DNA from 2 places in the Streptomyces sp. NPDC005878 genome. Region 1 is predicted to be linked to the other one. Evidence: riboswitches for the same ligand, from Rfam matches in the RefSeq annotation. Region 1 holds a riboswitch; the other holds the start of a gene.
The links. A riboswitch is a leader RNA that binds a small molecule or an ion and turns the genes downstream of it on or off. The one in region 1 is predicted to bind S-adenosylmethionine.

Region 1 (4,733 bases):
GTGCACCCCGATCCGGGTGGTGCCCGTACCGCCGACGACGTCCTCGCAGCAGCGGGTGAACGCGTCCGCCCAGCGGTGGGTGAGGAAGCCGAGCCGGTCCGCGCCGAGCATCCCCTTCAGGAGCTGCGCGGCCACGTCGTCGGGGAGCATCCGGAAGTACTCGGGGGGCGCCCACGGGGTGTGGGAGAAGTGGCCGATGCGCAGGTCGGGGCGGAGTTCGCGGAGCATGCCGGGGACCAGCGCCAGGTGGTAGTCCTGGACGATCACGGCCGCCCCGTCCGCCGCCTCGTCCGCCAGCGCCTGGGCGAAGGCCCGGTTGTACGCCTCGTACGCACCCCACTGGCGCCGGAACTCCGCGTCGAAGGCGGGCTCCAGCGGTGTCTGGTAGAGCATGTGGTGGACGAACCACAGCACCGAGTTGGCGATGCCGTTGTAGGCGTCGGTGTGGACGGCCGCGTCGATGTCCAGCATCCGCACGCCCGGCTCGCCCACCCCGCGCCGCACCGCCTCCCGGTCGCCGTCGCCGAGCGCGGAGCACACCCACAGGGTGTCCGCCTCGGCGCCGATGGCGGAGAGGCCCGAGACCAGGCCGCCGCCGCCGCGGCGGGGTGTGAGTGTTCCGTCGGGGTCGAGGGTGTACGAGACCGGGCCGCGGTTGGACGCGACGAGGATCTGGGCAGCACGCGCGGGGACCATGGAGACGAACCTAGCCCGAAGCGGAATGCCTCAAACGTGCGAACCGCGTCACGGACCCCCCGGCGACCGCGCCCGCTCACGCCGCGCGGTGCACCGCGTACTCCGAGATCTCGCGCATCGGCGGGCGTTCCTCGGTGTCCACCGCGTAGGTGCGCGGGACGAAGCCCTCCTCGGCCCGTTCGAACTGCGTCAGCGACGGACGGACCAAGTGGGCCCGGGACAGGCGCAGTTGGGCCGTGCGGTAGATCGCCGCGGCCATCCGGCCGAGCGCCTGCCCGTCCTGGTGGCGGTGTCTGCGCACGCCCACGTCGACCTGGGCCAGCGCGTCGAGACCCACGGTGTGCAGCGCGTCGACGAGCAGCCCCAGCTCCACTCCGTAACCGACGGGGAAGGGCAGCCGCTCCAGCAGGGAGCGCCGGGCCGCGTACTCGCCGCCCAGCGGCTGGACGAACCCGGCCAGCTGCGGCCAGTGCAGATTGAGCAGCGGCCGGGCCACCAGTTCGGTGACGCGACCACCCTGACCTGGGGAGTCTCCGAACGGGCGGTCGTACATCGCCTTGACGAGGTGCACGTCCGGGTCGGTCAGGAGCGGGCCGACGATCCCGGAGACGAAGCCGGGGTCGAAGTCCTTCAGGTCCGCGTCGATGAAGCAGACGATGTCACCCGTGGTGACCAGCAGGGAGCGCCACAGGACCTCGCCCTTGCCGGGCAGCGCCGGTATCCGGGGCAGGATCGCGTCCCGGTGGACCACGCGGGCGCCCGCGGCGGTCGCGACCTCGGCCGTGCGGTCGGTGGAGCCGGAGTCGACCACGACCAGCTCGTCGACGAGCGGCACGGCGGCGGTCATCAGCTCGCGGCGGATCGCGGTGACGATCTGCCCGACGGTGGCCTCCTCGTCCAGCGCGGGCAGGACCACGCTGACCGTGGTGCCGGTGCGGCGCTTGGCCGCCGTGATCGCGTCCAGCGGGCGGTCGGCCGCCGACCAGGAACGCCTGCTCAGCCAGCGTTCCACCTCTTCCAGCACGATCGGTGACCCCTCTGTGAGTGACGGTGCGCGGGACGGCGCGGGTGCCGCCTGTGATCCATCTCGCGGTTCGGACGACTATCTCAACCGTCCGGGCCTTCGGTTACAGTCTTGAACAACGCGGACGGCGCTCGCATGTCGGGGTCGTCGCGCGGACAAACGCCCGGGTCCTGGACCCGGTGCCACAGCGCTCATCCAGAGGGACTGAGGGAACGGCCCGTTGAAGTCCCGGCAACCCTCCTGCCGACCGCGAGGTCACGGTGGGGAAGGTGCCAATTCCGTCTCATGGCGAAATGCGCCATGGGGAAGATGAGGAGAAAGGGCCTCGCCATCATGGCTGTGCACACCGCCGACGTAGCTGCCACCCCTGTCGCCACCGCGGACGCCACCACCGCAGACGCCGCCACCTCCGTGGATCTCGGTCCCGCCGTCGCGCTTTCCTGCCGGGAATGCGGAGAGCGGTTCGATCTCGGCCCCATCTTCGCCTGCGCCCTGTGTTTCGGGCCGCTCGAAGTCGCGTACGACCTTCCGACAGGTGATCCCGAGGCGCTCCGCAAGCGGATCGAAGCGGGCCCGGACAACATCTGGCGCTATGCGCCCCTGCTGCCCGTTCCGGCCAATGTGGCTGAAAAGCCCAACCTGAATCCGGGATTCACCAAGCTCGTCAAGGCTGACAATCTCGCCCGTGAGCTGGGCGTCACCGGCGGTCTCTACGTCAAGGACGACTCCGGCAACCCGACGCACTCCTTCAAGGACCGCGTCGTCGCCATCGCCGTCGAGGCCGCCCGCGCCTTCGGCTTCACCACGCTCTCCTGCTCCTCCACCGGCAACCTCGCGGGCGCGGTCGGCGCCGCCGCCGCCCGGGCCGGCCTGCGCTCCTGCGTCTTCATCCCGCACGACCTGGAGCAGGGCAAGGTCGTCATGGCCGCGGTGTACGGCGGCGAGCTGGTCGGCATCGAGGGCAACTACGACGACGTCAACCGCTTCTGCTCGGAGCTCATCGGCGACCCGCTCGGCGAGGGCTGGGGCTTCGTCAACGTGAACCTGCGCCCGTACTACGGCGAGGGCTCCAAGACGCTGGCGTACGAGATCTGCGAGCAGCTCGGCTGGCGGCTGCCCGACCAGCTCGTCGTCCCGATCGCCTCCGGCTCCCAGCTCACGAAGATCGACAAGGGGCTCCAGGAGCTGGTGAAGCTGGGGCTCGTCGAGGACCGGCCGTACAAGATCTTCGGCGCCCAGGCCGAGGGCTGCTCGCCGGTGTCGACCGCCTTCAAGGCGGGCCACGACGTGGTCCGCCCGCAGAAGCCGGACACCATCGCCAAGTCCCTCGCCATCGGCAACCCGGCGGACGGCCCGTACGTCCTGGACATCGCCCGGCGCACCGGCGGCGCGGTGGAGGACGTGAACGACGGGCAGATCGTGGACGCGATCAAGCTGCTGGCCCGGACCGAGGGCATCTTCGCCGAGACGGCGGGCGGCGTGACGGTCGGTGTCACCCGCAAGCTCATCGAGGAGGGGCTTCTCGACCCGGCCCTGACTACTGTCGTCCTCAACACGGGTGACGGCCTCAAGACCCTGGACGCGGTGGCGCCGACCACCGGACCGACCGCGACCATCCGCCCGAGCCTGGACGCGTTCCGCGACGCCGGCCTGGCCGGCTGACCCACCAGCTCCCAGACGGAAGGCAGGAAGCCCCATGAGCGTCAACGTCCGCATCCCCACCATCCTCCGCACGTACACCGGCGGACAGGCCGAGGTCGCGGCCGAGGGTGCCACCCTCGCCGAGGTCATCGCCGACCTGGAGAAGAACCACACGGGGATCGCCGCCCGGGTCCTGGACGACCAGGGCAAGCTGCGCCGGTTCGTCAACGTGTACGTCAACGACGACGACGTCCGCTTCGAGCAGGGCCTGGAGACGGCCACGCCGGACGGCGCCGGGGTCTCGATCATTCCGGCCGTCGCGGGCGGCTGCTGAGCTACTCCGCGTTACCTGAATTGCCCCCTCCGCAAGCTAAGCGGAGGGGGCAATTCAGTGTGGTTGAGCGCGGTACAGTGGGGAAGTCCCCTTCGTTGCGCATGCCACGTGCATATGAGAACGCGACGAACCGGCGTCGAGATGCAGTCAAAGTGTTCGAGCATATTGCTCCTTAAGTGCGCTTTGCCCGGCCCGACTTGCCCCGTAATGCTGGAATAGGCGGCATTCCGCTCCTGGCCCCCGCCCGGAATTCTCGTCCGACTGACCTGTTGCAGAGGGCAGTTGGGCAGATACATTCAGCCGCGGTCGACGCGTTCCGGCGCACACCCTCTCCTGTCGGAGGGTGGAGATCTGACCCGGGTCCGCGAAGTGTGGTCCCGTGCAAGGGCCAGTAATAGGGGAGTTAGGCATGGCTCAGGGCACCGTCAAGTGGTTCAACGCGGAGAAGGGGTACGGCTTCATCGCGGTCGACGGTGGTGCGGATGTTTTCGTCCACTACAGCGCGATCCAGATGGACGGGTACCGCACCCTTGAAGAAGGTCAGCGAGTCGAGTTCGAGATCTCGCAGGGCCAGAAGGGTCCGCAGGCGGACATGGTCAAGCTCGCCGTCTGATCTCGGCGCGATCGGCCACCGACGCATACAGGCCCGTGGGGCCCGCATCCTCTGTAAATGGATGCGGGCCCCACGTGTGTGTCCGGGCCCGCCTCGGTGGCCCGGACCCCGGCGGGCGGGTGTCCGGGACCGGGCCGTGGCGGTGGGACGGCCTTGCACTCTCCGGGGTCGAGTGCTAATCATTGGCGTTAGCACTCTCCGAGTGAGAGTGACAGAACTTGGATCGGGTCAGTGAGGCCCGCGGACCGGGTGGGGCAAGGAACCACAAGGGTCGCGAGCCGTCCGTCGCGGGCACCGGCGCGGTCCACGAAGAACGCCACCCCTGTCCGGGAGGACCACTTCACATGGCCAAGATCATCGCGTTCGACGAGGAGGCACGGCGCGGTCTCGAGCGCGGGATGAACCAGCTCGCCGACGCCGTCAAG
Region 2 (4,733 bases), on a different contig from region 1:
GGCGACTTCGTGGCCCGGTTCTACTCGGTCCACATCCTGCTGCTGCCCGGCATCATGCTCGGCCTGATGATCACTCACCTGATCCTGGTCTTCTACCACAAGCACACCCAGTTCGCGGGCCCCGGCCGCACCAACAAGAACGTCGTGGGCGCCCCGCTGCTGCCCGTCTACACGGCCAAGGCCGGCGGCTTCTTCTTCCTGGTGTTCGGTGTCATCGCGGTCATCGCCGCGATCGCCTCGATCAACCCGATCTGGGAGATCGGCCCCTACCGCCCGGACCAGGTGTCGACCGGCGCCCAGCCCGACTGGTACATGGGCTTCGCCGAAGGCCTCATCCGTGTGATGCCGGGCTGGGAGATCAACCTGTGGGGCCACACGCTGGTCCTCGGTGTGTTCATCCCGCTGGTGATCTTCCCGCTGGTGCTCTTCGCGATCGCGGCCTACCCGTTCATCGAGGCCTGGATCACCAAGGACACCCGCGAGCACCACATCGCCGACCGTCCGCGCAACGCTCCCGTCCGCACCGGTATCGGTGTGGCGTGGGTGACCGCGTACATGGTGATGCTGGTCGGCGGTGGCAACGACCTGTGGGCGACCAACTTCAACCTGTCGCTCAACGCCATCACCTGGTTCGTCCGGATCGCGTTCTTCGTCGGACCGGTCGTCGCGTTCATCGTCACCAAGCGGATCTGCCTGGGCCTCCAGCGCCGGGACGCCGAGAAGGTGCTGCACGGTCGCGAGACCGGCATCATCAAGCGGCTGCCGCACGGTGAGTTCGTCGAGGTCCACGAGCCGCTCGACGCGGGCCAGCTGTACAAGCTCACCGCGCACGAGCAGACCCGTCCGGCCGAGCTGCCGGCGGCCGTCGACGAGAACGGTGTCAAGCGCAAGGTCTCCCGCATGGAGAAGCTGCGCGTCAAGCTCCACAAGGGTTACTTCGGCGAGCAGAGCCAGATCGCCAAGCCGACCGCCGAGGAGTACGAGGAGATCACCAGCGGCCACGGCCACCACTGATCCCCACCCAGCGCGACGCTGTACGCCACACAGCACGGGGCCCCGTCCAGGCGATGGACGGGGCCCTTCGCCGTTCCCGGGGCTGGATAGGGTGTTCCCATTCCCTATCCGTCGGTGGACCCAGGAGCGGACCATGAACGTTGTGACCCCGGCAGGCGGCGACAGCGTGGCGGCCTACTCCTGGCCGGGCGTACTGGACGCCCTGCTCAGCGGCACCGACCAGAGCGCCGAGGCGACCGCCTGGGCGATGGACTCGATCATGCGCGGCGAGGCGACCGACGCGCAGATCGCCGGGTTCGCGGTGGCCCTGCGGGCCAAGGGCGAGACCGTCGCCGAGATCACCGGCATGGTCCGCGCGATGTACGAGCACGCCAACCTGATCGAGGTGCCCGGCCGGACCGTCGACATCGTCGGCACCGGCGGCGACGGCGCCAAGACCGTCAACATCTCCACCATGTCGGCCATCGTGGTCGCGGGCACCGGCGCCAAGGTCGTCAAGCACGGCAACCGGGCCGCGTCCTCCGCCAGCGGCGCCTCCGACGTCCTGGAGAAGCTCGGCGTCAACCTCGACCTCACACCCCGGCAGGTGGTCCAGGTCGCCGAGGAGGCGGGCGTCACCTTCTGCTTCGCGGTGAAGTTCCACCCCGCCCTGCGGTACGTCGCCGCCGCCCGCCGCGAACTCGGCATCCGCACCACCTTCAACTTCCTCGGCCCGCTCACCAACCCCGCCCGGGTGACGTCCCAGGCGACCGGCGTCGCGGACGCGCGGATGGCGCCGATCGTGGCCGGCGTCCTCGCCGAACGCGGCTCCTCGGCGCTGGTGTTCCGGGGCGACGACGGCATGGACGAGCTGACGACCACCGCGACCTCCCGCGTCTGGGTGGTACGGGACGGGGCGGTGCGCGAGGAGGCCTTCGACCCCAGGGACGTGGGCATCGACCTGGTGCCGGTGGAGGCGCTGCGCGGCGCCGACGCCTCGTACAACGCGGACGTGGCCCGGCGGCTGCTGGCCGGGGAGACCGGGCCGGTACGGGACGCGGTGCTGCTCAACTCGGCGGCGGCGCTGGTCGCCCTCGACCCGGGCCCGGGCACCCTGATGGAGCAGATCCGGGACGGGATCGCCCGGGCGGCCGAGTCGGTGGACTCCGGATCGGCGAGACGGGCCCTGGAGCGGTGGGTGGCGGCCAGCAACGCGTAGCCGCCGCCCGAAGGTGTGACGCACGGCGCGGTCCGGATGCCGGACCGCGCCTTGCGCGTACGCCGACGTATGGCAGGATGCTTTCCAAGGTCATGAGTGACAGCGACTACGGCCCCGGCCCGCTGTCCGGCAACCCTCCGTCCGTGGCGGGGTGCCCCGGGTGAAGACCAGGCCGCAGGCAGCGAGGTCGGCGGCAAGCGCGGACCCCTGCGCACCCGTTCTCCGGGTGGCGCGCCCCTGGGGTCCTGGTCCTCAAGGGAGCAGTCTCGTGAGCAAGCGAATGCGATAGGGCCTCCGGCCCCTTCTTCTGTACACCTCCGTACGCCCTCCGCGCGTACGTCGAGGTCACCCCCCGTGCATCCGGCGCCGCCGGTCGGTCCGCCGTGCCCCGGGGGTTCCACAGCCGATTCGCCTTGTCCCGCAGGGAGATACCGCCATGTCCGCATACGCGTCCACGTCCACGCCCGCCTTCACCACCGCGTCCGCCCCCCTCTCGTCCTCTTCTCCGTCGTCGTCGTCCTCGTCCGAGGAGGCCTGCTGCGCGGGGCCGCTGCCGGTGCTCGGCCGGGACGTCACCGTGCCGCTGGTCACCGGCGGCGAGGTGACGTACGCGGCCCTCGACTACGCGGCGAGCGCCCCCGCCCTCCAGCGGGTGTGGGACGACGTGGCCGCGTACGCCCCCTACTACGGCAGCGTGCACCGGGGCGCGGGCTACCTCTCGCAGCTCTCCACCGACCTGTTCGAGAACAGCCGGGCGACGGTGGCCGAGTTCCTCGACTGCCGCCCCGGCGACCAGGTGGTCTTCACCCGGTCGACGACGGACTCGCTGAACCTGCTGGCCCGGGTGCTCCCCGCCGACTGCCAGGTCTTCGTCTTCGAGACCGAGCACCACGCGTCGCTGCTGCCGTGGCGGGACGCGCAGGTCACGTACCTCGACGCGCCGCGCACGCCGCGGCAGGCGGTGGCGATCCTGGAGCGCGCGCTGGCCGACCGCGAGCCCTACGGCCCGGCGCTGGTCTGCGTCACCGGCGCCTCCAACGTCACGGGCGAGCTGTGGCCGGTGAGGGAGCTGACGGCGGCTGCCCACGCGCACGGGGCGCGGATCGTGCTGGACGCGGCGCAGCTGGCGCCCCACCACCCCGTCTCCGTACGGGAGTCGGACGTCGACTGGATCGCCTTCTCCGGGCACAAGCTGTACGCGCCGTTCGGCTCGGGGGTGCTGGCCGGGCGCGCGGACTGGTTCCAGGAGGCCGAGCCGTACCTCGCGGGCGGCGGCGCCTCCCGTACCGTCGCGCGGCGCGCGGACGGCGGGGTGGACGTCGAGTGGCACACCACGGCCGCCCGGCACGAGGCCGGATCGCCGAACGTGATCGGGGTGTACGCCATCGCGTCCGCCTGCAAGGCGCTCACGGAGGCGGGCTTCGACGCCCTGGTGGAGCGGGAGCGACACCTGATCGCGAAGGTGCGGGAGGGGCTGGCGGCGGTGCCGCAGGTACGGGTGCTGTCCCTCTTCGGCGACGACGCGCCGAGGGTCGGGGTGATCTCGTTCGTCGTGGACGGCTGGAACAGCTCGCACTTCGCGGCGGCGCTGTCGGCGGAGTACGGGATCGGGGTGCGGGACGGCCTGTTCTGCGCCCACCCGCTGGTACGGACGCTGCTCGGCGGGGAGCCGCAGGAGCAGGGGGAGTGCGGGGCGCCGGAGGGGGAGCCGGGGGAGCGGTCCCTGAACGCGATCCGGGTCAGCTTCGGGGCGGGGACGCCGGACGAGCATGTGGAGCGGTTCGTGGGGGCGGTGCGGGAGTTGGTGGGGGAGGGGGCGAAGTGGGCGTACCAGGTGGAGGGGGGCCGCTGCGTCCCGGCGAAGTGACGCCCCCGGGGCCACGCCCCGGCCCCCTCCGGGGGCTGCGCCCCCACCCCGTCGTCCGCCCGCGGCCCGTGCCGGCTTGCTCGCGCAGTTCCCCGCGCCCCTGAAACCTGCGGTCTTCTGCGGGCCGGTGGTGGGCTGGTCGCGCAGTTCCCCGCGCCCCTGAAACCTGCGGTCTTCTGCGGGCCGTGGTCGGTTGCTCGCGCAGTTCCCCGCGCCCCTGAAATGCCGCTGCGCGGCATCCCCGGGGCGCCCCGAAGGGGCGCTTTGAGGGGCGCGGGGAACTGCGCGAGCGGCCACGGACGGCCTGCGGACGACAGCGCGGCCGGGGTTGCCCATGCGCCCCGCATCGGCGTTCGCCCGAGGAACGCACCCCGGACCGCTGTGCCGCCCGCTCAAGGGCTACGCGTCGAGGCCGATCGCGAACGCCGCCTCCAGGTCGTGCTGGGAGTACGTCCGGAACGCCACGTGCGTGTCCGTCACCTCGACCCCGGGGATCTTGCTGATCCGGCCGGGGATGATGTCCGCGAGGTCGTCGTGGCGGGCCACCCGGACCAGGGCGATCAGGTCGTAGGTGCCGGTCACCGAGTACACCTCGCTGACGTTCTCCAGCGACGCGATCGACTCCGCGATCTCGGGGATCCGGTCCACGCTGGT

Region 2: it holds a riboswitch for S-adenosylmethionine, as region 1 does, so the genes downstream of both, ABZ404_RS34370 (aminotransferase class V-fold PLP-dependent enzyme) here and thrC (threonine synthase) in region 1, are expected to answer to the same signal.

Annotation. Positions count from the first base shown of each region.
Region 1 is NZ_JBEXWK010000005.1:308,015-312,747, forward strand. It holds gene ABZ404_RS11980 (trehalose-6-phosphate synthase) at 1-696, opposite strand, end outside; gene ABZ404_RS11985 (glucosyl-3-phosphoglycerate synthase) at 773-1,720, opposite strand; SAM riboswitch class I at 1,909-2,036, shown strand; gene thrC (threonine synthase) at 2,030-3,382, shown strand; gene ABZ404_RS11995 (MoaD/ThiS family protein) at 3,417-3,695, shown strand; gene ABZ404_RS12000 (cold-shock protein) at 4,105-4,308, shown strand; gene groL (chaperonin GroEL) at 4,653-4,733, shown strand, end outside.
Region 2 is NZ_JBEXWK010000036.1:31,159-35,891, reverse strand. It holds gene ABZ404_RS34380 (cytochrome bc complex cytochrome b subunit) at 1-1,014, shown strand, start outside; gene trpD (anthranilate phosphoribosyltransferase) at 1,148-2,212, shown strand; SAM riboswitch class IV at 2,301-2,418, shown strand; gene ABZ404_RS34370 (aminotransferase class V-fold PLP-dependent enzyme) at 2,649-4,079, shown strand; gene ABZ404_RS34365 (Lrp/AsnC ligand binding domain-containing protein) at 4,479-4,733, opposite strand, start outside.